4 regions of the Ensifer sp. KUDG1 genome follow, and region 3 is predicted to be linked to each of the others. Evidence: riboswitches for the same ligand, from Rfam matches in the RefSeq annotation. Region 3 holds a riboswitch; each other region holds the start of a gene.

Evidence for each region. Region 3 has a riboswitch for thiamine pyrophosphate ahead of thiO (glycine oxidase ThiO). Riboswitches for the same ligand answer to the same signal wherever they lie in the genome.
Region 1: another riboswitch for thiamine pyrophosphate. It lies ahead of thiD (bifunctional hydroxymethylpyrimidine kinase/phosphomethylpyrimidine kinase); the one in region 3 lies ahead of thiO (glycine oxidase ThiO).
Region 2: another riboswitch for thiamine pyrophosphate. It lies ahead of thiB (thiamine ABC transporter substrate binding subunit); the one in region 3 lies ahead of thiO (glycine oxidase ThiO).
Region 4: another riboswitch for thiamine pyrophosphate. It lies ahead of thiC (phosphomethylpyrimidine synthase ThiC); the one in region 3 lies ahead of thiO (glycine oxidase ThiO).

The regions. Positions count from the first base shown of each region.
Region 1 covers NZ_JBNDIG010000010.1:8,347-15,456, forward strand. Annotated here, with positions in the region: gene M2267_RS22720 (BNR repeat-containing protein) at 1-969, opposite strand, end outside; gene M2267_RS22725 (dTDP-4-dehydrorhamnose 3,5-epimerase family protein) at 1,587-2,159, shown strand; gene M2267_RS22730 (glycosyltransferase) at 2,153-3,334, shown strand; partial or broken gene M2267_RS22735 (LysR family transcriptional regulator) at 4,482-4,893, shown strand; partial or broken gene M2267_RS22740 (IS110 family transposase) at 4,916-5,152, shown strand; TPP riboswitch at 5,485-5,588, shown strand; gene thiD (bifunctional hydroxymethylpyrimidine kinase/phosphomethylpyrimidine kinase) at 5,706-6,536, shown strand; gene M2267_RS22750 (glycosyltransferase family 4 protein) at 6,608-7,110, opposite strand, start outside.
Region 2 covers NZ_JBNDIG010000009.1:78,943-86,052, reverse strand. Annotated here, with positions in the region: gene M2267_RS21495 (multidrug effflux MFS transporter) at 1-690, opposite strand, end outside; gene M2267_RS21490 (MarR family winged helix-turn-helix transcriptional regulator) at 687-1,190, opposite strand; gene M2267_RS21485 (ABC-F family ATP-binding cassette domain-containing protein) at 1,350-3,176, opposite strand; gene M2267_RS21480 (thiamine diphosphokinase) at 3,180-3,830, opposite strand; gene M2267_RS21475 (GNAT family N-acetyltransferase) at 3,915-4,400, opposite strand; TPP riboswitch at 4,534-4,652, shown strand; gene thiB (thiamine ABC transporter substrate binding subunit) at 4,704-5,732, shown strand; gene thiP (thiamine/thiamine pyrophosphate ABC transporter permease ThiP) at 5,740-7,110, shown strand, end outside.
Region 3 covers NZ_JBNDIG010000006.1:104,145-111,254, reverse strand. Annotated here, with positions in the region: gene bioB (biotin synthase BioB) at 1-860, opposite strand, end outside; TPP riboswitch at 1,283-1,402, shown strand; gene thiO (glycine oxidase ThiO) at 1,566-2,537, shown strand; gene thiS (sulfur carrier protein ThiS) at 2,534-2,731, shown strand; gene M2267_RS16800 (thiazole synthase) at 2,735-3,508, shown strand; gene M2267_RS16795 (thiamine phosphate synthase) at 3,505-4,110, shown strand; gene M2267_RS16790 (amidohydrolase family protein) at 4,145-5,830, opposite strand; gene M2267_RS16785 (AAA family ATPase) at 6,002-7,110, shown strand, end outside.
Region 4 covers NZ_JBNDIG010000006.1:244,681-251,790, forward strand. Annotated here, with positions in the region: gene M2267_RS17410 (hypothetical protein) at 100-609, opposite strand; gene thiC (phosphomethylpyrimidine synthase ThiC) at 982-2,805, opposite strand; TPP riboswitch at 2,896-3,024, opposite strand; gene M2267_RS17420 (sigma-54-dependent transcriptional regulator) at 3,122-4,486, opposite strand; gene M2267_RS17425 (ATP-binding protein) at 4,490-6,358, opposite strand; gene M2267_RS17430 (dicarboxylate/amino acid:cation symporter) at 6,587-7,110, shown strand, end outside.

The DNA of each region.
Region 1 (7,110 bases), on a different contig from region 3:
ACGCCACTCTCCTGCGGATGGTGATGCGGCAACAATAATGTTTTTCCCGTCGGGACCATAGCGAGTGTACGTCACAATGGGGACCCCGGCAGGCGTCACACTGACTCGCGCTGAGTTGAGTAGACCCTGGTTTTCTCCGGTGGCTTCGATCATCGTGCTGCTGCCCGGGTCAATTGGCGTCGTAATTGGCTTGCCGTTCTGGTCTGTCCAGCTCACAAAATCGCGGGTGCGCGCATAGGTTATCGCATAATTGGTCGCCAAGTCAGGGGAGCGTCGCCAAACGACCGCTAAATGAACGTAGCCATCTTTCGACACTCGGAAGACGGAAGGGTAGGCGCTCGTCGGCGAACCTTCCCAGGTCGAGGCAAAGATTGGAGCGTTAAGCGCGCGTCGCCAGGTTTCTCCGTTACGCACATTCACGAACCATCCGCCGTCACCGCTTAAGCCGTTGCGGTACACGAAATACAGATTGCCGTCCGACCCGTTGATAAAGTTGGGATATGTGACCTTGTCCTCATCACGGCCGATCATTGGAGACATGGAGATGTCGCTGATGTTACCCGGTCTAGCCGACACACCGTAGACCAAAGGGCTGCCGTGCATGTTGGCGGCAATGTGAAGTTGTCCGTTCCGGTCAAAGGCAAGGGCCACCCTATTGTGGCTGTCCCAGCCCGAAAATTGAGACGGTAGACGGGAGCGACATACGACACTCGAATAAAGATTGAGATCCGCAACGGTCAGCCACCTATCGGCATCGTAGTAGCCAAAGTAGACCACGTCGCCGCGAGCGATCGCATCAAATGGGACGGTCGCGCCGGACCAACTGCTATCGATTTGTATGCCCTTGCGGCCGTCACCAACAGACACCGGAATGCCTGCTTCACACGTAGAAGCGCTGGACTGATTGTAGCTGAGCAAGTGCAGTAGAACGGTCCCAGCGAGAATTTTTTTCGGAAGTGATTTGATCATTTTGGAAGCCGGAGGATGTTGACTTAACTGTGCTCCTCTCCATCGAGTCAACATGGCGATATCTGGGCGCTCCAGGTAAATCTTGCGCTGGATTTCATCGAGGGCTACCCACGTCTTTTCGACTAACCCACCCAAGGACATCACGTTAAAGACCGCCTGCCGTTAGAATGGCTTCAGCCGATTATGATCTGATGAACCATCATCGCGCGTTTGAGTACTCGACAAGGCGCACTATCACTTCAACATCAACGGATTCGGACGTGGTCGGCGGCGACCACACGATAGCTGACAACGCGGACACGGCCGACGACGATTACCGGCAAGTTTCCGATGACCGAAACTCAGGGGCACCATGCCGTGTACGTCATTGCGTACCTGGCCGTATTCTATGAGATGTCTGTCGCCTCGAGACGATCCATCCGGAGGCTTAACCGAACATGGGCATCAAGCAGACAAAACGTGGGGCATAACTCTGATCAGAAGGAGTGATGACTACACTCGATCACAAATTTGGCGGACGAGCTACTAATTTCGTAATTGCGCGTAGCGACACCAGCTATGGCGTCCGTCTTTCAAGCATGGCATATCGCTGAACATAGTTCTTTGGAGGGGAATACGTGCAGGGTAAGGCTGAAACAGGGCAACCACGTGATCTGCTAGAAGAGACTTTGGCAACCGCCGTTCAGGACCAGCGAACTGTCGATGAGCAAAGGAGAAGTACTGCGCCCCTGTTAGATGGGATGTCCTTTCACGAGAGCATCAGACACGACGATGATCGCGGTAGCGTCACCGAGATATATGATCCCAGGTGGGGTTGGCATCCCGATCCGCTCGTCTTTTCCTACGTCTTTACGATCCGGCCCAGAATCGTAAAGGGATGGGGACTACACAAGCAACATGAGGACCGTTACTTTGTCTTGAGCGGCGAATTGGAACTTGTACTGTACGATCCAAGGCCAAAATCGAGCACGTACGGCAAAATCTGCAAGGTCTATCTGTCCGGCACCCGACCTCGACTTGTCAACGTACCGAAATTCGTTTGGCATGCGGATCACAACATCGGTACTTCCGACGTTGTTGTCGTTAATTTCCCAACGATCCAATACGATCATTCGAGCCCTGACAAATATCGGCTTCCGATTGACACCGATCTAATCCCGTACAGCTTTGAAGGCGCCAAGGGATGGTGAGCCAGCCTCTAATTTCCATTCTAATGCCGACCCATACGCGGGTCGACGTCATCGGAATCGCGATCGAATCTGTCTTGAAGCAAACCGTTGGTGATTTCGAACTCCTTGTAGTTGGGGACGGCTGCGCCCCAGGCACCGCGGATGTGGTTCATGGCTTCAAGGATGATCGCATACGTTTCTTCGACCTGCCGAAGGCGCCTCATTTCGGCTATGCGAATCGGAACATCGCTCTTCGCGAAGCGCGGGGGAGGTTCATAGGCTTTGCCGCGGATGATGACATTGTACTGCGGGATCATTTTGAACTTCTGATAAAGGCTCTCGGACACGGCGCCGCCATTGCTCACAGTCAGGCCTTTTGGGTTTCGACCGACGGCATAGCAGCTCCATTCCTGACGAACCTTGAAATGCCGGACGAACTCTCGCATTTTATGGAGCGCAAGAATACGATCCCGGCGAGCTGCTTTCTTTATCGAGCTGATTGCCTGCCATCATTGGATTCTTGGCCGGAAGACCTTCCGGCTGCTGCCGATTGGCGCTTATGGCAGCGCATAGTCCGTGAAAACCCGGAACCCGCCGTGGCCCATTGTCGGCAGCCCACGGTGTTGCACTTCTCTGCCAAATGGAAGCGCTCTCGAGAAACTGGGATGAGGCAATTAGCGAGTATGCTGTCTATCGCAGATGTTGCTGATTGGTGGCCCGCGGCACTACGGGTACCAATTCCCTCGGGTCAACCTGAGCAGCAAGCCTACGCGGACCTCCTAAACGCCGATCCAGAGGAGTGGACTGCCGCAATCCGGCAGGCGGGGCGAGATCTTACTGCTCGCTTGGCCTGGGACGACTTGCAAATTATTCGCCCAGCATTGAAGGCTGCGAACGAAAAGTCCGCGACTGCGAAAAAGGAACTCGCAGCAGCGCGCACGGAAACTGCGACCTATCAAGCCCAGTCGCGAATAGCGGAAGACGGCTGGGCAACGTCGGATATCGAAATAGAAGCGTGCCGAAAGAAAATTGATTCTTTGGATAATCGCCTTAACGAAGCGTTACACGAATCCAGGTGTCTGGCGGCCGAAGTCGAACGGTTGGCAGGCGAACTTAGGCGAATTCGGGCATCTACTGCTTGGCGCGTGCACGAAACAATTGAGCGACTCCGATGGGGGCGCACCAAAGCGTCCTAATCGGCCTCAGCAGCGGGCGTCGGGACTCACGACTTCCAATCCAAGATAATTCGTAGATGTGTTCCGGCGTGCAAATTAGGTTCTGACGCAGTTTTGGTGGTGATAGATTTTATCCCGTTCCGATGACTTGGGCTTGGGGCAGGTGAATCTTTGCGCGAGATAAACCTGGCGTTTAACAAGTTTGAGCTTGGTGACCTGCCTCTCCGTCAGGTCGTTTGACCGTGGTGAAGTAATTGCGGCGCTGACGGTCTGCACGATTTTTTGCGCCGCCGTGGCGAATGAGCCGATCAAATCCCCAGCCTCAACGAGCAGCGGAGCGGGTCGTCGCGACGGGTGGTCATAAGACGCACTTTGGACTTGGCCGAGGGCGCTCGCTTCAAGGTGCTGCCGTCGACCTTTCTGCTTTTTCGACTGCGTGCGGCCCACTCGGTAATGCCTCGAAGGCATCCGCAAGCGAGCGCGGGTAGAGTTGTTGCGGGAAGCGTTCGACGCGCATGGCAGCGTCCCGGTGGTGGCGGGACGCCATGGCTGGATCAACAAACGCGCAACAGCCCTCCGTCTGACTGCGGGAATTGCCCCCTACCTCTCTTAGTAGCATTGTCGAGTGTGCCTGCGGCAAAAACACGGGGCGTGTCTGCCTGAGAGCAAATTCAGGGCAACTTGCTCCCGAAATTACTCGTATCGCATAAAGTTTGGGACGGGTATTTGCGGAAACTGGCGCCTCGGCGAATGTCCGACCCACGGAATTTCTCTTTTTTTCCAAACACGTACATTGTCCCTTTTGCTGCCGCTCGCCGCCCGCTTGTGAGCGGCTCTATAGCAGTTGTGCCTTCCGGAACTTTCCCAAAGAGTTCGCCTATTTCGCATTCCATAGCTTGAGCGAACTTCTTGAAGTGTAACAATGGTGGGGTTTTTGGTACCGCGCTCTAGGTGGCCGGCATACGAGCGCTCAATACCTGCAGCCAGCACCAGATCATCTTGCAATATCTGTCGCGCAACCCGCAATCGTCGAAGATTCAGAGCGCCCAGCTGCCGTACGTCCATGGCTGCAAAACAGCATTTGACAATTTATGGAACCACGTATTTTAGGACCATGAAAGCGTCCGTTGCGTGTGGCGTCGCGGCTGCACGTTCACAGGAGGTTGCGATGGAACTTCGCCACCTCTCGTTCTTCGTTGCCGTCGCCGAGGAGCTGCACTTCAATCGGGTAAGCAGTCCGTTTGCACATCGCCCAGCCAGCGCTGAGCTCACATATCCAGGCCCTGGAGAAGGAATTGGGAGTCCGGCAGCTTGAGCGGTCGACAAGGAGGGGCGAGTTAACGCGGGCAGGGGAGGCGTTCTACGATAGGGCGATGCGGATCATCGGCGATATCGGCTTATCGATGCATGTGGCGCGATTTGCTGCCGGTAAGGCGGCCCGCACAATCAAGATCGGGACCGTCTATCCGGCGACGATCGGCGTGCTGCCAGCGTTTCGTGCCCGCATCGGCGGGAAGTTCCCCGACGTGGCGCTGCATATGAAGAGCGGCTCGACCGGTGGCATCATCCGTTCAATCGAGCGGCGCGGATCAATCGCGAGCAGGGCGTCCGAAAGCGGGCAATCCGCGGCTGCGAACGGCGATGGTCGAGCTCGCCTGGTTATGGCTGCGCTACCAGCCGGGCTCCAGCCTGTCCTGCTGGTTTAAGGAGCGCGTCACACAGAATGGCGGGCGATTCAAAAAGACGATGATCGTGGTGCTCGCTCGCAAACTGCTGGTCGCCTTACGGAAGTATGTGAATGGTGGCGTCGTCATCGATGGGGCAATATTGAAAACCGCAATGACGGCAATGCCACACCCCAAACGATCGGCGATGAGGACTGAGCCGCACTTTCGTGCAGCGCACGATGTATCCGGCCATTATGTACCCCGGAATTCTCTGATTCCTGAGATGCATACGTGTGCGTCCCGCTTGCCTTGTCGGATGAAAAACGTAATGTCAGCGTGTCTGTGAAGTCGAACGCTCAGACGAAAGGTCCCTTGCGCTCTAACGGCAATAGGGGCCTTTTTTTGTCCTTGTGAAAGCTTGGATTTCTCGCGAATTGCATCGAATCACGCATGCGAGCTCCAAACTCCGGCCATTGACATCCCCGATCATCCGCCCCTAGCATCCCTCCTGCCGAGGGGCGCACTGTCACGGTGCTGAGATGGCGGTGAGCCAGACCCTTGAACCTGATCCGGATCATACCGGCGTAGGAACGGCGAGGGCCCTTCTGCTCACCAGCCGTCTTTGCGCTTGCCGACCGGATCTCCGTCCATTTCCGGGAGGTCGCTTTGCTCGTGTCCGTTTTTGACTCAAACCGAAAAGGCTCAAGCCTCTTGCAGGTGGGGCTATGACCGCGATTGCCGTAACCATCGCAGGGTCGGATTCTGGCGGCGGGGCCGGCATCCAGGCGGATCTGAAGGCGTTCTCTGCGCTCGGCGTTTATGGCGCCAGCGTGATCACGGCGGTCACGGCGCAAAATACCCGCGGGGTATCTGCGGTGGAGGATATCTCCCCGACCGTCGTTGCGGCTCAGATCGACGCGGTGTTTTCCGATCTTGCCGTCGGTGCGGTGAAGATCGGAATGGTATCTCGCCGGGAGACGATCGGGGTGATTGCGGCCGGTCTAAAACGCTATGGCCGGTTGGCTGTCATCGACCCGGTGATGGTGGCGACCTCGGGCGACCATCTGATGCGCTCGGATGCGGTCGCGACGCTCAAAGAGGAGTTACTGCCGCTGGCGCTTGTGCTGACGCCGAACCTGCCCGAGGCGGCGCTGTTGACCGGACGCCCAATCGCCGAAACCGAAGCCGAGGTCGCGCGTCAGGCAGAGATCCTTCTGAAGCTCGGTGCGCGTTCAGTGCTGATGAAGGGCGGTCATGCCAAGGGCAAGGACGCGATCGATATTTTCTATAGCGGGGAGGGTGTCCTCATCCTGTCGCGGCCACGGATCGAAACCAGCAATGATCATGGCACCGGGTGCACTCTCTCGGCAGCAATCGCCTCGGGGCTTGCCAAGGGTATGCCGATTGACGATGCGGTTGTGGCAGCCAAGGCCTACTTGCATGCCGCGTTGGTGGCGGCCGATGGCCTGACCATCGGCCAGGGGAATGGGCCGGTTCATCACTTTCATCATTGGTGGGGCAACGACAAGGGTCGGGCGCCGCGGCTTCGAACGTAGCCGAAGCCAAGCAAAGTCCTAGCCGGTTGTCGCGATCAGGCTGAGCAGTGTGGCATGGCTTCGGCCCTACCTCAGGCCACTGCCGCGCTGGGCAGGGACTGCTGCTCGCCCTTGAGCAACTTGCGATAAAGCGCCACATGCTCCCGTGCGCAATCGACATGACTCGTCGGCCGCCGAAGCGTCGCACGCAGATTGTCCCATGCCCGCGGGGCGGCCAAGACGTCGATCAGACGGTCGGCCAGATCCTGGGCGCTGCCGGCGCGGAAGTGATAGCCGTCCAGCCGATCGCGGACCTTTTCCGCCATGCCGCCGATGTCCGAACACAGGATCGGCCGGCCGTGATGCAACGCTTCCTGTATAACGACGGGGGAGTTTTCCCACCAAACAGAGGGCATTATTACCCAGTCAACCGAGCGCATCAGCCGCGGCATGTCCTGGTTCTGGTAGGCGCCGTAGAAGCGGACGCGACGACCGGCGTCCTCGATCAGCTTCGCCACCTTCTCCTGATAGTCCTTCGGCTGACGTTCGAGGTTCCCGCCAAAGATCATCAATGAGGAATCGTCGCCCCAGACGT
Region 2 (7,110 bases), on a different contig from region 3:
CCAGGCATAAAGTGCGCCGACCGCTCCGCCGATCACAAGTGTCGAGGAGATGAAGCGGCTGTCGCTCACCAACCGCCGATAGGCCGCAAGGATGGGCTTCAGGTGGCCCTTGGCCGGATCCGGGGTCGCGGTCTCGGCCATGAAAAACTGCACGGTGAGACAGGCCATGGCGGCAAAGCCGACCATCAGGAAGAAGATCGACTGCCACCCGAAGAGACCGAGCGCCAGGCCGCCAAGCGTCGGTGACACGGCGGGTCCGAGGGCCAGCATCATGCCAATCATGTTCATGATGCGTGCGGCTTCAGTCCCGGTGAACTGGTCGCGCACGATCGCACGCGCCACGGTCATCCCGACGGAGGCGCCGATGCCTTGCACCAGGCGGCCGGCCAAAAGCACCGCGACGGAAGGCGCGAAGGCCGCCATCAGGCTGCCGACGAGGTAGATGGCCATGAAGATCAGCGTCGCGCGCCGGCGGCCGATGACGTCGGAAAGCGTGCCGGAGACAAGCTGGGCAAAGGCAAAACCGGCGAAATAGAGCGACAGCGTCATCTTGATCGCCGCTTCGCTTGAGGAGAAGGCACGCACCAGTTCGGGCATCGCCGGCGTATAGAGCGCCATGGAAACGGGGCCGAGCGCCACCAGGAAGGCGCCGATGATGCTTGTGCGCCGCTCGCTCATGCGACGCGTCATTGCGAGGCTCCGACCCGAACCTCGGCCTTCTCCGCTGTATCCTTGCCCGCAAGGCACGGATCGAGCTGACGCAGATTGTCACGCAGGATGCGCAGGTTGGAACAGAGAAGCGCGCGCGCTTCCGCATCCAGCCCCTCGGTATAGGCATCCATCATTTCGCGAAGCCCGGTCATCAGCTCGTTGAGCAGCGGACCCGCCTTTTCGGTGATGATGACATTCTTGGCGCGACGATCCGCCGGATCGGGAACACGGGCGACGAGCCCGTTCGTCTCCAGCCGGTCGAGATAGGCCGACAGCGTCATCGGCTCAATGCCCATGCGCGTTGCGATTTCGGCCTGTTTGATGCCCTCGGTAAGCGCCGCCTGGATCAGCGTGCGCGCCTCGCCGGGCGTGATGCCCAGGTCCATGGCATTGACCTTGCGGTCGAAGGCCCCGCGCAAGAGGCGCGAGACATCGGTCAAAAGCATTCCAATGGTTTCGGATTCTAGCTTGAAGGGCATCATGATCGTTCACAGGTGATATAATAAGTTTTACTTATCATAGCATCTGATAACGTTCAACGCGGCAAGCCATCTTTCCCTTACCAGTTTAACGGTAAAACCCGCAAGGATTCAACGTATTACCTTCGCATTCACGCATGGAGCCGTCGTGGTTGCGCCTCAGCCCTCGAGCTCCTCGCGCAGCATCTCGAGCTCCAGCCATTCCTCTTCCATGCGAGCGAGGTCGGCACGCAGCTTTTCCAGTTCCTGTGCCAGTTTCGCAAAAGCATTTGGATCTTTTGTGAAGAGCTTGGGATCCGCCATCTTTTCTTCGCGCTTGGCAGCCTCGGCCTCCGCCTTGGCGATCTCCTTCGGCAGGTTTTCGAGCGCGAATTTCTGCTTGTAGGAAAGCTTGCCCTTGGCAGCCTTCGGCGCTTCGGCGGCAGGCACGGCGGCATCGGCCTTGGCCTTTTCCGCCTTCTCGGCTTTGCGCTTCTCCTCGATCGCGCCCTTGCGCTGCGCCATCATGTCGGAATAGCCGCCGGCATACTCGATCCAGCGCCCATCCGGCGCCTCCGGATTGGCTGGCGCAATCGTCGAGGTGACGGTGCGGTCGAGGAAGTCGCGGTCGTGGCTGACGAGGATCACGGTTCCGGCAAAACCGGCGACGATCTCCTGCAGCAGGTCGAGCGTCTCGATGTCGAGATCGTTGGTCGGTTCGTCGAGAATGAGAAGGTTCGTCGCCCGCGCCAGAATGCGCGCCAGCATTAGCCTTGCGCGCTCGCCGCCCGACAACTCACGGATCGGGGTGCGCGCCTGCTCCGGCTGGAACAGGAAGTCCTTCATGTAGCCGGTAACGTGGCGCTGCTCGCCATTGACCAGCAGGTTGTCGCCGCGCCCGTCCGTCAGGTAGTGCGCCAGCGTATCGTCGAGATTGAGGTCTTCGCGCTTCTGGTCGAGCGTCGCGATTTCCAGATTGGTGCCGAGCTTGACCGTGCCTGTGTCCGGCTCGATCTGCCCGGTCAGGATCTTCAGGAGCGTCGTCTTGCCGGCGCCGTTCGGGCCGACGAGACCGATGCGGTCGCCGCGGTGCACGCGGATCGAGAACGGCGCGACGATGGTGCGCTCGCCATAGGCCTTGGTGATCTTCTCGGCCTCGATCACCAGCTTGCCGGATTCCTTGGCGTCGGCGGCCGTCGCCTGCACGGTGCCCTGCGGCCCCTTGTGGCCGCGATAGGTCGCCCGCATGGTCTGCAGCTCGCCGAGGCGGCGCATGTTGCGCTTGCGCCGCGCGGTCACACCGTAACGCAGCCAATGTTCCTCGCGCTCGATCGCCTTGCCGAGCTTGTGCTGCTCCAGCTCCTCGGCCTCCAGCACCTCGTCGCGCCAGGCCTCGAAATGGGCAAAGCCACGGTCGAGGCGACGGGACTGACCACGGTCGAGCCAGACGGTGGCGGTCGAGACCTTTTCCAGGAAGCGCCGGTCGTGCGAGATCAGCACCAGCGCCGAGCGGCTGCGGATCAGTTCGTCTTCCAGCCATTCGATCGTCGGCAGGTCGAGATGGTTGGTCGGCTCGTCGAGCAAAAGGATGTCCGGCTCCGGCGCCATGACGCGCGCGAGTGCTGCGCGACGCGCTTCGCCGCCAGAAAGGCGCTTGGGATCCTCTTCGCCGGTCAGACCCAGATGCTGCAGCAGATAGGCGACGCGATAGGGATCGTCGCTCGGGCCGAGACCCGCCTCGGCATAGGCCTGCACCGTGTCGTAGCCGTCGAAATCCGGCGCCTGATGCAGATAGCGGATGGTTGCCGAGGGATGGCGGAACACTTCGCCCGACTGCGCCTCTGCAAGGCCCGCGGCGATCTTCATCAGCGTCGATTTGCCCGAGCCGTTGCGGCCGACCAGGCAGATCTTGTCGCCCGGCTCCACTTGAAAATTGGCGCCGGCAAGCAGCGGCGTGCCGCCAAAGGTGAGGAAGATATCGTCGAGTTTCAGAATGGGAGGCGCCAAGGCTCAGGCTCCGGAAAGGTCATAGGGGCGGGCAAGCACGAGGGCGCGGCCGCTCTTGAGAGTGAAGCGAAGGTGACCCTCCGCAACGTTGGAAACGGTTCGGGACGAGCCGAACGGCAGGGTGAAATCGTCGAGCGGATAACGCGCATTGACGATCGAAAGACCGGTCAGCTCGGTCAACCCGAGGACCGAGAAGAGGCAGCCCTTGGGCAGGTCGACTTCGAGCGAGCCGGCCAGCAGCGGATAGGCCTCCTCCTCGCCCGACGTCATCAACACCGAAAGCCCGCGCTCGGCAAGGGCGACGGCATGAAGCAGATGCATGAACGCATGATCACTGCGGGTGCCGCCGAGCGCGCCGGCGAAGATCAGGCGATCGGCGCCACGCGACAGCGCCGCCTCGACCGCGATCTCACCGTCCGTCGCGGCCTTTGCCGCCGGATAGGGCTCGCGCGGGACGGAGGCGTAGTCCGCAAGAAGGGCTTCCTCGGTCGAGTCGAAATCACCGACCCAGACATCGGGCACGATGCCGAGCAGCCGCGCATGGCGCATGCCGCCATCAGCCGCGATGAAGCGACTTGCGGCCAGCTGGTGAGCCAACCGGTCGGTCAGCGAAAGGGCGCCGCCAAGCAGAATGGTGAAGGTCGATCGAGCCATGGCAAAGCCCATAGCGCAAAGGACCGCCGAAGGAAAACGAAGAAAACCGTCGGGCGACCGGTTCTTAAGATTTTGGTCAGACCGTCAATGCCCCTCGGGCACCGGATCGGGGAACAGCATGCCGGCATAAATGCCGGGGGTCGAATCCGGGATCTCGACGGCCCCGGCCACCCGCTCGTAGAACTTCGCCGGCCCGACACCGCCGATAATCGCGTAGCCGTAGCCGGCCTCGCGCATGGCCGTCAGGCTTGCAAGCAGCAGCGCCTCGCCGATGCCCTGCCCGCGCATGCTTTCGTCGACACCGGTCGGACCAAAGAAGCCGAGCGCCGTCACGTCGTGGCAGGAAAAGCCGACAATCTTTTCCTCATGGACTGCGACATGCATACGCGTCGGGGTCGAGGAAAAGGCGGCTTCCGCCTCGCCCGCCCATCCGGCGCCAAAGGTCTTTTCGATCCAGGACACGACAAGGCGGCGCTCCGGCGCCATGGCGCGGCGAATGCTGACGCCAGGACCAAGCTTCGACTGAGGCTCAGCCGGCAGGGCATAAAGTCGAACGAGCATATCGGGCATGACATTTCCTCCTCGCTGCCGTTGTGTAGCGCAGTTGGCGGCTTACGCAAACACGCGCCGTCGTGCCGGCCAGGCGCCTTTGCTTCCCCGCAAACATCGCTTGCCTTGGGGCCTTGGCAGCGGTAAATCTCTTGCCGCTCTAACGGGGTGCCTCCCGACCGCACAGCGGCCGGAGGCTGAGAGGCGTCAAAACGCCAACCCGCGGAACCTGATCCGGCTCATACCGGCGGAGGGATTAGACGCGATCGGATCGATACGCCCTTTTCCCATGTAACAACGAACTTTGGGAGAGAGGTCCTCGCCATGTCCAATTCATCGCAACTCAAACTCTTTAGCCGGCTAGCCCTTGCGGCCACCGCAAGCCTCGTTTTTTCCGGCGTCGCGATCGCCGCCGACAAGACGCTGACGGTCTATACCTATGAGAGCTTCATCACCGAATGGGGACCAGGCGCCAAGGTTGCGGAAGCGTTCGAGAAGACCTGCGAGTGCAAGGTCAACTATGTCGGCGTCGCCGACGGCGTCGAGCTTCTCACCCGCCTGAAGCTCGAAGGCGAGGCTTCCAAGGCCGACATCGTGCTCGGCCTCGATACCAATCTGGTTGCGGAAGCCAAGGAAACGGGCTTCTTCGCGCCGCACGGCATCGAGGCAACCGGCGTCACCGTGCCCGGCAACTTCTCCGACGACACGTTCCTGCCCTATGACTACGGCCACTTCGCCGTCGTCTACGACACCGAGACGCTGAAGACGCCGCCGAAAAGCCTGAAGGAACTGGTCGAAGGCGACCCGTCGCAGAAGATCGTCATCGAGGATCCGCGCACGTCGACGCCGGGCCTCGGTCTGCTCCTCTGGGTCAAGGCCGTCTATGGCGATGAGGCGGGTGCCGCCTGGGCGAAGCTGAAGGACCGCGTTCTGACCGTCACCCCCGGCTGGTCGGAAGCCTATGGCCTCTTCACCAAGGGTGAGGCGCCGATGGTGCTGTCCTACACCACGTCGCCGGCCTACCACATGGTCGCGGAAAATACCGAGCGCTATCAGGCGGCTGCCTTTTCCGAAGGGCACTACATCCAGATCGAAGTCGCCGGCATGACCAAGAACGCCAAGGAGCCGGAACTGGCAAAGCAGTTCCTCGCCTTCATGACCGGTCCGGAGTTCCAGTCGATCATCCCGACGACCAACTGGATGATGCCGGTCGCAGCAACCAAGGAGCCGCTGCCGGACGCCTTCAACAAGCTGGTCAAGCCGGATAACACCTTCCTCCTGCCCTCGGAGGAGGTCGCCAAGAACCGCAAGGCCTGGATCGACGAATGGCTCGCCGCCATGAGCAAGAACTGAGGCCGGATTGTTCGCACTGCGCGAAAATCGCATGACAGTGGTCGCCGGGGCAGCCTGCCTCGGCGCCTTCGTCCTTTTCGTCGGCCTGGCGATCGTCGCCTTGCTGAGCCAGACGGGCGGCGCCAGCGATGACGCGCTGTTCGACGCCTATATCTGGCGCGTCACCCGCTTCACCCTGCTGCAGGCGACACTCTCGACGCTGCTGTCGGTGCTCTTTGCCATCCCCGTCGCCCAGGCGCTGGCGCGGCGGCCGCAGTTTCCCGGCCGCATCTGGCTCTTGCGCCTGATGGCGCTGCCGCTCGGCCTGCCCGTTCTCGTCGGCGCACTCGGGCTGATCGAGATCTGGGGGCGCCAGGGATTCCTCAATTCCGGCCTGCGCTGGCTCGGCCTCGCGCAGCCCGTCAGCATCTACGGCCTGTTCGGCATCCTGCTCGCCCACGTCTTCTTCAACATGCCGCTTGCGGCACGCCTGTTCCTGGCCGGGCTCGAGCGCATCCCCGCCGAATACTGGCGCAGCGCCGCCAATCTCGGCATGCCGTCGCGCGCACTCTTCCGCTTCATCGAATGGCCCGTCCTGCGCGGCCTCCTTCCAGGTGCCGCCGGCCTTGTCTTCATGCTCTGCGCCACCAGCTTCACCCTCGTGTTGACGCTCGGCGGCGGGCCTGCGGCCAGCACAATCGAAGTGGCAATCTACCAGGCGCTGCGCTTCGATTTCGATCCGCCCCGCGCGATCGCGCTATCGGCCCTGCAGATCGCCATGACCGGCCTGCTGCTGTTCCTGCTTCGTCATCTGGCGACCGGGCCGGAAGAGGGCATGACCGGTGGCCGCACCGTGCGCCGCTTCGATGGCGCATCCAGGATCGCGCGCCTGACCGATGCCGCCTGGATCGCCCTTGCCTTTCTGTTTCTTGGCGCACCGCTGGTCGCCGTCCTCATCTCCGGTCTCGAAGCCGATCTGCTGAAGCTCGCCCGCGATCCGGCCGTGCACCGGGCGCTGCTGACCAGCGCGGCAATCGCGCTCGCCTCGGCCCTCGCCTCCGTCACCATGGCGGCCGTGATGATCCGCGCAGCCGCGACCGTCACCGCGCCGCGTCACGCGACGTCGCTCGCCCGCGGTTTCGCCGGCGCCATCGGCGCCAGCACCTCGCTGATCCTGCTGGTGCCGCCCGTGGTGCTTGGCGCCGGCTGGTTCCTTCTGCTGCGTCCCTTCGGCGATGTCGCGCGTTTTGCGCCCGTTATCGTCGTGGCGATCAATGCGCTGATGGCGCTTCCCTTCGTCCATCGCATCCTCGCGCCGGCAATGGCGACCCATGCGGCGCGGTCGGAACGGCTGACGGCAAGCCTTGGCATCCGTGGTTTTGATCGCCTGCGATGGATC
Region 3 (7,110 bases):
GTCTCGTCGCTCATGTCGGTGCGACCGGCCGAAAGCCGGACATGCGATTGCGGCATCAGGATGCGGGCAAGCGCGATGGTGCGGACGAAATCGATCGGATCGACGGGTGCTGCATCCGCCAGCTTCGAGCCCGGGATCGGGATCAGCATGTTGATCGGCACGCTCTCGGGCGGCTCGGCCAGGTTGGCGAGGGTCACCAGCATCGAGATCCGGTCGTCGGCCGTCTCGCCCATGCCGAGGATGCCGCCGGCGCAGACCTTGATGCCGGCGTCGCGGACATTGGCGAGCGTCTCCAGCCGGTCGGCAAAGCTGCGGGTGGTGATGATCTCGCTATAGAAGCGTTCGGACGTATCGACATTGTGGTTGTAGTAATCGAGCCCGGCCTCGGCGAGCCGCGCAGACTGGGCCGGCGTCAGCATGCCGAGCGTCATGCAGGTTTCCATGCCGAGCGCCCGTACACCCTCGACCATGGCGACGATGGCATCCATGTCGCGGTCCTTCGGGCTGCGCCACGCGGCCCCCATGCAATAGCGGGTCGCGCCGCCGTCGCGCGCCTTGCGCGCCTCGGCAAGCACACGCTCGACCTCCATCAGCTTCGATGCCTTGAGCCCGGTCGGATAATGAGCGGACTGGCTGCAGTAGCCGCAATCCTCGGCGCAACCGCCGGTCTTGATCGAGAGCAACCGGCTCATCTGGATGGCGTTGGGATCGAACTGCGCGCGGTGAACGGTGTGGGCGCGGTAGAGCAGATCGTTGAACGGCAGATTATAGATTTTCTCTGCTTCCGCCTGGGTCCAGCGGGTATTTGCCGCGTCGCCGAGGATAAAATCAGCACCAGCCGCTCGGTTTTTGTCCAGCATTTCGGTTTGTCCTCCAGGTCGTCACCGTCGTAAAATAGATAGAATCCAATATTATCTATAATTTTGTCGGACACGGAAATTCGCAAGCACCCAAGGGAAGAAATGTTTACATCGCATACTCTTCTGGTTGTATTTTTGGATCGTATGAAGGTCCGGACGCCGTCGGCACAGGGCGAGAACCGACAATCACTCACTCGCGCGTCAACGCCAAAGTCTCGCGCACGCCGCCAACGAAACCACTACGACTCCGGACTTCTCCGGCATTCCAAGCTTCATTCCGGTCGGCCAGCCCCTTCCTTCCATCGCGCCACCGACGCCTGCGCTTTCTCGCAGAAAAATTATAGATAATTTTTTCGGCAGTCAGATCACGGTCAGCACGAATGCTGGCTCTTGACAAAAACGGCCCCGAGCGGTCAGCTTGGAGCATTCACCAGGGGTGTCCCGCCAAGGGGCTGAGATTCTGCTATGCGGTTGCGCGGCGCAGTGACCCGTTGAACCTGATCCAGTTCATACTGGCGTAGGGACGGTGCAGACTCGCTGCCGCAAACGTCGCGCTTACGTGACGGTTCAATCGGCAAGGCGTCCTTCCCCTCCCCCGCTCGTGAACTGGGTCTCCACCTTTGGAGCCTCGGCATGCACACCGCCAACACCATCCAGCTTCGTTGCCTACGACGGCCCGTTCGCGCCACACGGGAGCGCTGAGCGATGCGGGTCCTCGTGAAAGGTGCCGGCGTCGCAGGGCTCTGTCTGGCCCATGAACTCAGCGCCCGCGGTGTCGCGGTGACGGTCGTCGAGCAAGAGCCAGGCTTTGCCGGCGCGGCCTCCTGGTTTGCCGGCGGCATGCTGGCGCCCTGGTGCGAGCGCGAAAGCGCCGAAGAGGCGGTGCTGACGAAGGGCATCGGCGCCATCGACTGGTGGGACGACGTCCTGCCAGGCGAAGTTTCCCGCAACGGCACGCTGGTCGTCGCCCCGCCACGGGACGCCGGCGAACTCAGGCGCTTCGCCTCGCGCACCTCCGGCTACGAATGGCTCGACACCGCGGCGATCGAACGGCTGGAACCGGCGCTTGCCGGACGTTTCCGCGAGGCGTTGTTTTTTGCCGGCGAGGCGCATCTCGACCCACGCCGGGCGCTCGCCCGGCTGCGGCAGAAGCTTGTCGATCGCGGCGTCACCTTCATCACCGAGGCGAGCGACAACGGACACCACGATCTCGTCGCCGACTGCACCGGTGCGGCACGCATCAGCGACACGCCCGGCCTGCGCGGCGTGCGCGGCGAAATGCTCTACCTTGAGACAAGCGACGTGGAGCTGTCGCGGCCCGTCAGGCTCGTTCATCCGCGCATCCCGCTCTACATCGTGCCGCGCGGCGGCGGCCTCTTCATGTGCGGGGCGACGATGATCGAGACGGATGACGGCGGACCGATCACCGCCCGTTCCCTCATGGAACTGCTGAACGCCGCCTATGCCCTGCATCCAGCCTTCGGCGAAGCGCGCCTCGTCGAGACCGGCGCCGGCGTCCGCCCCGCCTTCGCCGACAACCTGCCGCGCGCCCTGCGCGCCGGGCAGACCATCACGATCAACGGACTTTACCGCCATGGCTTCCTGCTTTCGCCAGCCGTGGCGGCGGAAGCAGCCGACCTTGCGCTTGCGCAGGACCTGAAGGGAGATGCCGCATGAGACTGACCGTCAATGGCGAGGATCACGACCTCGCCGTCGCCACCCTCGCCGAGCTTCTGGCCACCCTCGATTTCGAAGGCGACTGGCTCGCCACCGCCGTTAACGGCGAACTGGTGCACCGGGCCGACCGTTCGGGTCATGCGCTTTGCGACCGGGACCGCATCGAAATCCTCTCGCCGATGAAAGGAGGCTGAGACATGCTGACGCTCTATGGACAGGACCTGCGCTCGAGACTGCTTCTCGGCACCGCCCGCTATCCCTCCCCCGCCGTGCTCGAAGATGCGGTGCGATCCTCGGGCACCGAAATCGTCACGGTCTCGCTTCGGCGCGAAACCGCCGGGAGCCGCCAGGGCGGCGCCTTCTTCGAACTGATCCGGGCGCTCGGGGTGCAGGTGCTGCCGAACACCGCTGGCTGCCATTCGGTGTCCGAGGCGGTGCTGACGGCCAAGATGGCGCGCGAGGTCTTCGGCACCAACTGGCTGAAGCTCGAAGTGATCGGCCACCACGACACGCTGCAGCCCGATGTCTTCGGGCTGGTCGAGGCGGCGCGCATCCTTTCGGCCGAAGGGTTCGAGGTCTTTCCCTACACCACGGATGATCTGGTGGTTGCCGAGCGGCTCTTGGAAGCCGGCTGCAAGGTGCTGATGCCCTGGTGCGCGCCGATCGGCAGCGCCATGGGGCCGCAGAACATCCAGGCGCTCCGGGCAATGCGGGCGAACTTTCCCGATGTGCCGCTGATCGTCGATGCCGGCATCGGCCGGCCCTCGCACGCAACGACGGTGATGGAACTCGGCTTCGACGCCGTCCTGCTCAACACGGCCGTCGCCGGCGCCGCCAGGCCCGCGCTGATGGCATCGGCGTTTGCGGGCGCGATCGATGCCGGGCGGCAGGCCTTCGAGGCGGGCATGCTCGAACCGCGCGATTTTGCCGTCCCTTCCACCCCCGTCATCGGAAAGGCGGTGTTTGCGTGAAACTCGACCCCTTCTACCTTATCGTCGACAGCGCGGCCTGGATCGAGCGGCTGGTGCCGCTCGGCGTCAAGCTGGTACAGCTGCGCGTCAAGGATCGTCCGGAAGCGGAGATCCGCCGCGAGATCCGCGCGGCCAAGGCTGTTTGCGACGAGCAGGGCTGCCAGCTCATCGTCAACGACTACTGGCAGCTGGCGATCGCCGAAGGCTGCGATTTCGTCCATCTCGGTCAGGAGGACCTGGCGGAGGCCGACCTTGCCGCGATCCGCGCCGCCGGCCTGAAGCTCGGCCTCAGCACCCATGACGAGGCGGAACTGGAGACGGCGCTGGCGGCCGACCCGGACTACATCGCACTCGGGCCGGTCTACCCGACCATCCTCAAGGCGATGAAGTGGGCGCCGCAGGGACTACCGCGTCTTGCCGCCTGGCGGAAGCGCCTCGGCTCCCTGCCGCTGGTCGCTATCGGGGGTCTCAACGTCGAGCGGATTGCCGGCGTCTTCGAGCACGGCGCCGACATCGCCGCCGTCGTGACGGACATCACCCGCAACGCCGATCCGGAAGGCCGGACCCGCGAATGGATCGCTAGAACCGCACCGTGGCGATAGCCACGTGCCGGACCGCGGGCGTCGATCTCCGCGGTCAGGCGATCTCCAGCTGCGACAGCCAGGAGGCATCCAGGCCGCGCTTGCGGCAATAGGTGGCGAGCCGCTGGCGGGTCGGCCCCGGCCGGTCGAGGCCAAGGTAACGGGAGGCGTTCTTCCAGAAGATGTTCTGCTGGTCCTCCTCGCTGACATTGGCCTCCTTCAACTGCTGGGCGATCCGCGGGACATAGGCGTTGTAGTCCTTCTCCAGCGCCATCATCGACCAGTCGGTGCCGAACATCAGGTGGCGCGCACCGGGATCGTAGTCCTTGAGCCATTTGTCGAGCAGCACGCGGATCTTTTCGTGCAGCCCGGGCGTGTTGTCGGTGACGAGTTCACTGAGGTAACTCAGGTCGGCAAACAGGTTCGGCCGGCGCCCGTGGTCGATCGTCCTGCCGATGATGTCCTCCCAGGTCGGCGGACCGGAGAACTTGTCCTGGGCACAGGACACCATGACCCCCGTCGGCGCGCCCGGGCGAATGACTTCATCGAATGCGCCGAAATGCGCGAGGTTGATCCGCAAGTCATTGTAACGGTTGGTATCGAGCAGCTTCTTCCAGTAGGCGGGGCTCGCCATGTTGCCATAGCCGCAACCGGCGCCGATGCTGTTTTCCGCATGCGCCATGATCGGCACGCTGTTGTCGCGGCACCAGTCGTAGAGCCGCTTCAGCGCCGCATCGATCGCCGGATCCGCATTGCCCCATGCCTTGAAGCCCATCGGCGGATAGATCTTTACGCCGATGAAGCCCTTTTCCATGATCGCGTAGCGGACGTTTTCCAGCGACGAGCCGCGCTTCTGCGCCTCCCGGTGCGGATCGAAACCGACGAAGCTGTGCATGTGGATGCCATGCCGCTTGATCACCAGTTGCTGGATCTCGTCCATCACGTCGATCTGGTCGTGCTGCGGCGATGCCCTGCCGCCGATCGATTTCTCGAAATCGAGGATACTCGGCGTGATCATGGAGAACCGGCATTTCGAGGCGAAGATCCGGGCATAGGTTTCCGCCAGGTTCTCCCGGTAATCCTGCATGAGGCGCACGAAGGAAAGGTAGTTGCCGATCTGATCGTGGGCCTTGGCGGCCGATGCCAGCGCATCGACGTCCGTCTCCTCCACGCTGCCGGAGCGCCGCTGCAGGCCCTGCGGCAGGCCGGGGGCGCCACCGATCTGTTCCAGCAGACCCTGATAATCCGGCGTTTCGGCACCGCTTCGTGCGGTCAACGACGCACGCTGCTCGCCCGCTAGCGCCACCAGTTGCTTGACGGCGGTGCGCAACTGCTCGTCCTTCTGCCGCTCGAACTCGGCGTCGGACGGGCGCGGCATCCGCCTCTTGAGAATGGCGTCCTCGGCCTTGGCCTTGGGCGCGACATCGCCAAGGGCCGTCACGAGAAAGACCACCAGGGCGTTTTCCAGGCGCTTCGACTGTAGAGGATCGGCGGAGAGCCTCGCTTCCGGCAACTTTTCCCGCAGCGCCACATAGCGCACCAGACCTTCCACCGGCACATCGGCCGCGTTGAAGAAATGGCAGTGAACGTCGACGATCGGATAGGGCAGCTCGCAGGCCGCAGCCGGGGGCCAGTCGTGTCGGCACCCGGAAAGCACATTCGCCATCACGCCTGCCGAGAACAGCCGCAAGACATTGCGGCGTGTCACGGCGGCGACCGGACCACCCCAGTCGACCCCCATCGTCCCCTCCTGTTGCGAGACCCCCTCGAACAATCGGGCAAACATTACTCCGTTCGCAAGCGGCGTGGAACAGATATTTACTTGCCGTTACTGGAAACCCGTAGGTCAACACGGGCGGACTTTAAGTGCGAAAGGAGGCATGTTACTCTAAAATCTTGGGGAGAATTTTGCGTGGTAGGTGGCGCCGGCAAGAATGAATTCCAACGTTACCTGTCGGGAGCCCTGGTTCGATGGTCTGCCCCGGCGGCGACGGATTCGGCTGGCCCGACGCGCGAGGACTTTCCCGGCACATTGCTGTTCGCCGACATTTCCGGTTTTACCCGGCTGACCGCCAAATGGTCGGAAAGCGACCGCGCCGCCGGCGCCGAACGAGTAAGCCGGCTGCTCAACGGCTACATGGGACCGCTCGTCCGGCATATCGAGGAACATGGCGGCACGGTGCTAAGCTTTGCCGGCGACAGCCTGCTTGCCGGCTGGCAGGCTGCCTCCGACAGCGAACTGGAGCAGGCCGCCTGGCGCAGCTGCTATTGCGCCGGCCGCATCCGTGAAGAGATCGGCGGCCCCGGCGGGCCGGAGGACGCGCTACAACTGCGCATCGCCGTCGGCGTCGGCACCATCACCCTGCTGCACCTCGTTCCCCGCGTCGACCAGCGCTGGCTGATCGTCGGCGGCGACTGCCTGGCGCAGGCGGACCATTGCGGTCTTTTGAGCGATGCCGGCGAAATTCTCGTCTCCGATGCCGTGTGGCGGCTGATCGGCAAGCGAGCAACCGGCTCGCCCGGCCGGGAGGGCACCGCCCGCCTCGAACGCATCGATCCCTATTCGACCGCGACCAGGCCGCCCCGCGCCCTTTCTGGCGCCGCCAGCAAGCGGCTGGAAACCTATCTGCCGCTTTCGCTGCGCGGTCGGCTTCTGTCGCCGCTTTCGGAGTGGCTGGCGGACCTGAGAACCGTGACCGCCCTGTTCGTGCATATCGTCGGCCCGGACCTCGAGAAAGATCTCGACCGGCTGAACCAGCTCGTTGCGCGATCGATCGCCGTCGTCGGTCGCACCGGCGGCGAAATCCTCCATACGGCTCTCCATGCAAACAGTCTCGAGATCTTCGCGGTCTTCGGCCTGCCCGGCCCCAAACATGCAGACAACGCGCGTCGCGCGATCGTTGCGGCACTGCGTCTTTCAGGCGAACTCGACGATCCCGACATCGGCCTTTCGGCCGGCATTTCCACCGGCGAGAGCTTCTGCGGCGCGCTTGGCGCGAGCCACCGCGCGGACTACACGGT
Region 4 (7,110 bases), 140 kb from region 3:
GCGTCAGAAGCCGTTCCTGCACGCACATCCGAAGTCCGGTTTCGAGAAAGAGCGCAGGCCCGCCTTCGTTGCGACGAACTTGACCTCTCTTCAGGGCTCTCAATTCGTGTGAATGGTCTTCTGCCGGGCAGACGATTGAGGCTGGCTCCCTTCGCCGCGCCGTTCCGGCGTCTGGCGGAACAGGTTCAGGAAACTGCTGCCGCCGTGCCAAGTGCTGCCGCCAGGTCCGTAATCCCGCGAGTCACGCATCGATGAGTGGGGCTCGCTGTGGCTGTTGCGGTCGATGACGGCAGCACCTCCGCCGCCTGCGCCGGTACCGCCGGGCTCAAGGCCGGGCTCAGGGCCTGCGCCGCTACCGTCGCCGGAGCCCCAGTTGCCGCCACTCCCGTCACCGCCACCCTCGGTGCCGCCGCTCCCGACGTTTTCGCCGCCTTGGTCGCCGCCGCCCGGAGCACCTTCACCATTCCCGCCGCCGGTATTGGCGTCGTCCGCATGGGCGGCGGAAATCCAGGAAAGGCCCGCGGTAAAGCTCCCATCGCGCGACAGGTCGCCTGCGAATGCAAGGACCCCGATGGACAGGGCCGTCAGTCTCAGCAGGCGTGTCCTCAAGTCTTTCTCCTTGTGCGAACGGCGTTGTTGCGTCGTTCTGCAACACCTTCTGCGCGTCATAGGACTGCAGCGCGTCGCGAATGAATTTCGGCGACAGCGACTTTTGCGAGTGCCTTGCATACCGTTCAATCGACGCGGGGACAAGCTATTCGGGTGCCGCGCAAGGTGCGGGCCCATGGCGGTGGCCGCAACACGCCGATGATCGCGGGTTCGACAGGGGGGGCGCGTTCGCCGATTGGGCGGGTCGGTAGCGCGCCTCCCACTCTGGTCAAACCCGAACATGAAGAAGGAGGAGGAGACCGTTGGCGAACACCGGGAGATCCTGAGCGAATTGAAGGGGCCGTGACCGGCCCCTTCAGTGGGCTTTGGCGCCTACTTGGCCGCGCCAGCCGCCTCTTCCACCGGCATGTAGAGGTCGCCGCCCTCGCGGTACTTCGCAGCCATCGCCTCCAGCCCTTCCTTCTGCGCCTCGGCACGGATGTCGTGCGAGATCCGCATCGAGCAGAATTTGGGCCCGCACATCGAGCAGAAATGCGCGACCTTGTGGGCCTCCTTCGGCAAGGTCTCGTCGTGGAAGTTTCGGGCCGTCTCTGGGTCGAGCGAGAGGTTGAACTGGTCCTCCCAGCGGAACTCGAAGCGGGCGCGCGACAGCGCGTCGTCGCGCACCTGGGCGGCCGGATGGCCCTTGGCGAGATCGGCGGCATGGGCGGCGATCTTGTATGTGATGACCCCCACTTTCACGTCGTTGCGGTCAGGCAGACCCAGATGCTCCTTCGGCGTCACGTAGCAGAGCATGGCGGTGCCGAACCAGCCGATCATCGCCGCACCGATACCCGACGTGATGTGGTCGTAGCCGGGTGCGATGTCCGTCGTCAGCGGTCCGAGCGTGTAGAACGGCGCCTCGCCGCAGACGGCCAGTTGCTTGTCCATGTTTTCCTTGATCTTGTGCATCGGCACGTGACCTGGGCCCTCGATCATGACCTGACAATCCTTGGCCCAGGCGATCTTGGTGAGCTCGCCGAGCGTTTCGAGTTCGGCGAATTGTGCCGCGTCGTTGGCATCGGCGATCGAGCCGGGGCGCAGGCCGTCGCCGAGCGAGAAGGAGACGTCATAGGCGCGGCAGATGTCGCAGATTTCCTCGAAATGCTCGTAGAGGAAACTCTCACGATGATGATGCAGACACCACTTGGCCATGATCGAGCCGCCGCGCGAAACGATGCCGGTGACGCGGTCGACGGTGAGCGGGATGTAGTGCAGCCGCACGCCGGCATGGATGGTGAAATAGTCGACACCCTGTTCGGCCTGCTCGATCAGCGTGTCGCGATAGACTTCCCAGGTGAGGTCCTCGGCAATGCCGTTGACCTTTTCCAGCGCCTGGTAGAGCGGCACGGTGCCGATCGGAACCGGCGAGTTGCGGATGATCCATTCGCGGATGTTGTGGATGTTGCGGCCTGTCGAGAGGTCCATGACCGTGTCGGCACCCCAGCGCGTCGCCCAGACCATCTTCTCGACTTCCTCGGCCATCGACGAGGTGACGGCGGAGTTGCCGATATTGGCGTTGATCTTCACCAGGAAGTTCCGGCCGATGATCATCGGTTCGGATTCCGGATGGTTGATGTTGGCGGGCAGGATCGCGCGGCCGCTGGCGATTTCCTGGCGTACGAATTCCGGCGTCACGTGATCGGGAACGTGGGCGCCGAAGCTTTCGCCGTCGCGGACTTTCGCGCGCGCCGCGTCGCGGCCGAGGTTCTCGCGGATCGCCACGAACTCCATCTCCGGCGTGATGATGCCGGCGCGGGCATAGGCAAGCTGCGTCACTGCCCGGCCACCCGTGGCCTTCAGCGGCGCATGCTGGAACGGGAAGGTTGGCGTCAGGCGGTCGCCACTCACAAAGCCGTTGTCTTCGGGACGAACCGTTCGTCCCTCATAGGTCTCGACATCGCCGCGGTCGACGATCCAGTTGCGGCGCAGCCGCGGCAGGCCGTCCTCGATGCGGATCTCGGCACCGTCGGCGGTATAGGCGCCGGAGGAGTCATAGACCGTGACCGGTTGCTCGCCCGAGGTCGGGTGCAGAGCAATCTCGCGCATCGGCACGCGAATATCCGGATGAAGAACGCCCGGCTTGTGGATCTTTCGGGAGGCCGGAAGCGGGCCTTGCGTGACCGTGAGGGCTGCGGGTTTGGTGGCAATATTCATGACGAGGCTCCAAGTTTGCGATTGGAGACCCAGTTCTGATGCCGGAAAGATGAAAGACGCTCCGCCAGGTGCTCACCGCACGGAATCCTGGCTTCGATATCTGCACCGTCCCTACGCCAGTATGAACTGGATCAGGTTCAACGGGTCACTGCGCTATAGCCGGCAAGCCGGCCATCCAGCAGAATCTCAGCCCCTTGCGGGACCCCCCTGGTGAATGCCTAGATCATAGCCATCGAACGGCCCGGGTCGTCAAGCGTGAATTCGCCTATCGACAAAGATGCGCCTAGTGCGTGTGTTTTCGGATTCGAGTTTGGCGCTAGCGGCCGGCCTTTTCCGGTGCTGTCCGCTCGGCATAATCGGCGCGATTGATGCCGTGGCGCTGGAGCTTGTCGTAGAAGGTCTTGCGCGGAATGCCGAGCGCCTCGATCGTCGCCTTGACGTCGCCGCGCTGAGCGCGCAACACCTCTTTCAAGATCTCCGCCTCGTAGCGTTCGAGCCGTTCCGGCAGCGCAAATCCGGGCTGTTCGGCGCGCTCAATCGGCTGTCCCAGCGGACCTTCGACACCAAGCGCCACGCGTTCGGCAAAGTGCGAGAGTTCACGCACATTGCCCGGCCAGGCATGCGTCATCAGATGCCGTTGTACGGCCGGAAAGATCATCGGCACGTCGCGCTTGAAGCGCTCGGCCGCCCGGGTCAGGAAGTGCGAGAAGAGTAGCGGGATATCGTCACGGCGTTCGCGCAGCGGCGGGATCGACAGCGTCACGACGTTCAATCGGAAGTAGAGGTCCTCGCGGAAATCGCCACGCTCCGCCGGATTGCCGAGATCGATCTTGGCAGCGGCAATGACGCGGATATCGACCGGACGAACCTGGTTGGTGCCAAGCGGCGTGATCTCGCGCGCTTCCAGAACGCGCAGCATCTTCACCTGCGTTGCCGGTGGCATCGCCTCGATCTCGTCGAGGAACAGCGTGCCGCCGCTCGCATGCTCGATCCGTCCGATGCGCTTCTTCAAGGCGCCGGTGAAGGCGCCCGGTTCATGGCCGAAGAGTTCGCTTTCGATGACCGTTTCGGGCAGCGCGCCGCAATTCAGCGCCACGAAGTTGCCGTTACGGCGGCGGCTCCAATTGTGAAGCAGCGTCGCCACCACTTCCTTGCCGCTGCCGGTCTCGCCGGCGACGAGCACGTCGACATCGGTATCGGCGATGTGCCGGATGGTCTGGCGCAGGTGCTCCATGGCCGGCGTCTGGCCGATCAGCGGCAGGCTGTCGCCGGCCGTCTCGGCGGCCCGCTTCAGCGCTCGGTTTTCCATCACGAGCCGGCGTTTTTCGAGCGCCCGGTGCACGCTTTGCACCAGCCGATCGGCGGCAAAGGGTTTTGGGATGAAGTCGTAGACGCCGTCCTGAAGCGCCTGCACCGCCATCGGGATATCGCCGTGGCCAGTCACGAGGATCACCGGCAGGTCTGCGTCGAAGGCTTCGATGCGGCGGAAGAAGGCGAGGCCGTCGATGCCCGGCATGCGGATATCGCTTACGACGATGCCGTCGAAATTGGCATCGAGCGTCTTCAACGCTTCGGCGGCGCTGGCAAACGGGATGACGGTGAGGCCGGCGAGTTCCAGCGTCTGCGTCATCGCCTTGCGCAGATGGGTGTCGTCGTCGACGAGATAGACGGTCGGCTGCATCGCTCAGGCCCTCTTCAGGCGAACCGTGAAGACGGTGCCCTTGTCGCTGGTGTCGACGGTGATATCGCCGCCATAATCGGCGACGATCTCCTTTGAGATGGCAAGGCCGAGGCCGAGGCCCTCGTCCTTCGAGGTGTTGAACGGCGTGAACAGATCCTCGCGGATATGCGGGGCAATGCCCGGGCCGTTGTCGGCAACGACGAGCGAAACCGTCCCGGAGGTGCTGTCCTCGCAGCGCACGCGGATCTCGGCGTCGGCACGCGCGCCGAGCGCTTCCAGCGCGTTCTGGAGAAGATTGATCAGCACCTGTTCCAGCCGGATGCGGCTGCCGAGCACGCGGAGGCCATTTTCCGGCAGGTCGATGACGATCGCATCCATGCGGCCGGCAAAGCGGCTGCGCAGCAACAACATCGCCCCTTCGATCACGTCGCGCATCGGCGTCGGTTCGGCGACGAAACGGCCCTTGCGGGCAAAGCTTCTGAGTTCGTCGGTGATGGTGCCGACCCGGTCGGTCAGTTCGGCGATGCTGACGAGGTTCTCGACCGCCGTCTGCTGCTGGCCCCGGTCAAGGAAGGTGCGGGCGTTGTCGGCATAGGCGCGGATGGTCGCGACCGGCTGGTTGATCTCGTGGGCGACGCCGGCTGCTACCTGGCCGAGGATCGCCAGTCGGTTCGCCTGGACGAGCTCCTGTTGCACCGCCTGCAGCTTTTCGCCGGTGCGCCGATGGTCGGCGATCTCCGTTTCGAGATGATCGCGGGCAAGGCTGAGATCATGGGTGCGCTCCGCCACACGGGTTTCCAACTCGTCGCGGGCGGCGCGATCGCGCGCCGAGACGAGCGCCAGCGTCTGGCGGCGGCGCAGGAGGAAGGTGGTAAGGGCGAGCAGCGGTGCGAGGAGGGCGAGCGCAATCAGCCGGGCCTCGCGGGTTGCCGCCGAGATCGCGCCGTCGAGCGGCGCCAGTTGCTCCAGCCGCCAGCTTGTGGTCGGCACCATGGTTTCGACTCGGAGGAACCGCCGCTCGCTGTCGCCGGGCAGGAGCGCGCGCAACTCGCTGGAACCGTCGCTCGTCGGTTCGATGTCGCGGAAGGGCAGCGGCAACAGTGAAGCATCGCCGAACTGCAGGCTGTCGCGGATGGCGGCGACGCGATCGCGCGGAATGGTCCTCGTCGTCATGAAGCGCCAGGACGGGAAGCTGGTGATCAGCACGATACCACGCCGGTCGGTGACGTAGACGGGCTTGCCGGAGGCGAGCCATTCGGCTTCCACGTCGTCGAATTCGAGCTTGGCGACGACGACGCCGATCGGACCGTTAGGGCCCTGGACCCGCCGGGAGATATAGAGACCGGGCCGCTTGCTGACATTGCCCATGGCGAAATGCTCGGCCTTGCCGTCGCGCATCGCCATGCGGAAATATTCGCGGAAGGCATAGTCGTTGCCGACGAAACTCGTCGGCTCGCGCCAGTTGCTGGCAGCGACCGCGACGCCATCAAGGCCGATCACGTAGATGACAGCGGCGTCGGTGTTGGCCGCCAGCGCCTGAAGTTTTTCGTCCAGCCGCTGCAGCGCCTCTGGGCTGCGGGTCGAAAGGGCCGCCTTCACCTCGACATCGTCGGCCAGCACCAGCGGCGTGGAGCGCTGGCGCTCGAGCACGGCGCGCAGCAGCGAGGCCTTCAGATTGGCATCGATCCGGCTTTGGGCATCGACAGTTTCGAGCGCCTGGCTTCGGCCGTATTCGCCGGCAAGCAGCAGCGCGGCGACAAGCAGCGCGACGGCAAGGCCGGCAAAGACCAGCCAGGTGCGGCGCATCGACTGGTCGAGATCTGCCATATTGAGGGGGGCGGAGAGGGCATCGAACATGGCCCAATTGTGCATTTTTTCGCTCAGGCTTCCAGATGGGCTGTGCGGAAATCCGCTCAACTCTTTGTGCGCACCAAGCCACCCGCACAAAACATCCTCATCAATTCAAAGGCTTGGTTTCTGCCGCGGCGAACTGGCACGGCCGTTGCAAATGACATCCTCATGACAGCCCGCGCTGTCGCGCATCGGAATTTGACCCGGGAGGCCCGGCATGACGCCGGACTGGGTCCAGTGGAGGATCTCATGATTATCGAACAATCCGCGGAACCGCGCGGCAAGACACCTTTCTATCGCCATCTCTATGTCCAGGTGCTGGTGGCGATCGCCGCCGGCATCCTGCTTGGCCATTTCTATCCGTCGCTCGGCACGGAACTGAAGCCCCTCGGCGACGCCTTCATCCGTCTCGTCAAGATGATCATCGCGCCGGTCATCTTCCTGACGGTTGCGACCGGCATTGCCGGCATGACCGATCTTGCCAAGGTCGGCCGCGTCGCCGGCAAGGCGATGATCTACTTCCTGACGTTTTCGACGCTGGCGCTGATCATCGGCCTGATCGTCGCCAATGTCGTGCAGCCGGGCGCCGGCATGCACATCGATCCGGCTTCGCTCGACGTCAAGGCCGTGACGACCTATGCCGAGAAGGCGCATGAGCAGACGATCACCGGCTTCCTGATGGGCATCATCCCGACGACGCTGGTCGGCGCCTTCGCCGATGGCGACATCCTGCAGGTGCTGTTCATTTCCGTGCTCTTCGGTCTGTCGCTCGC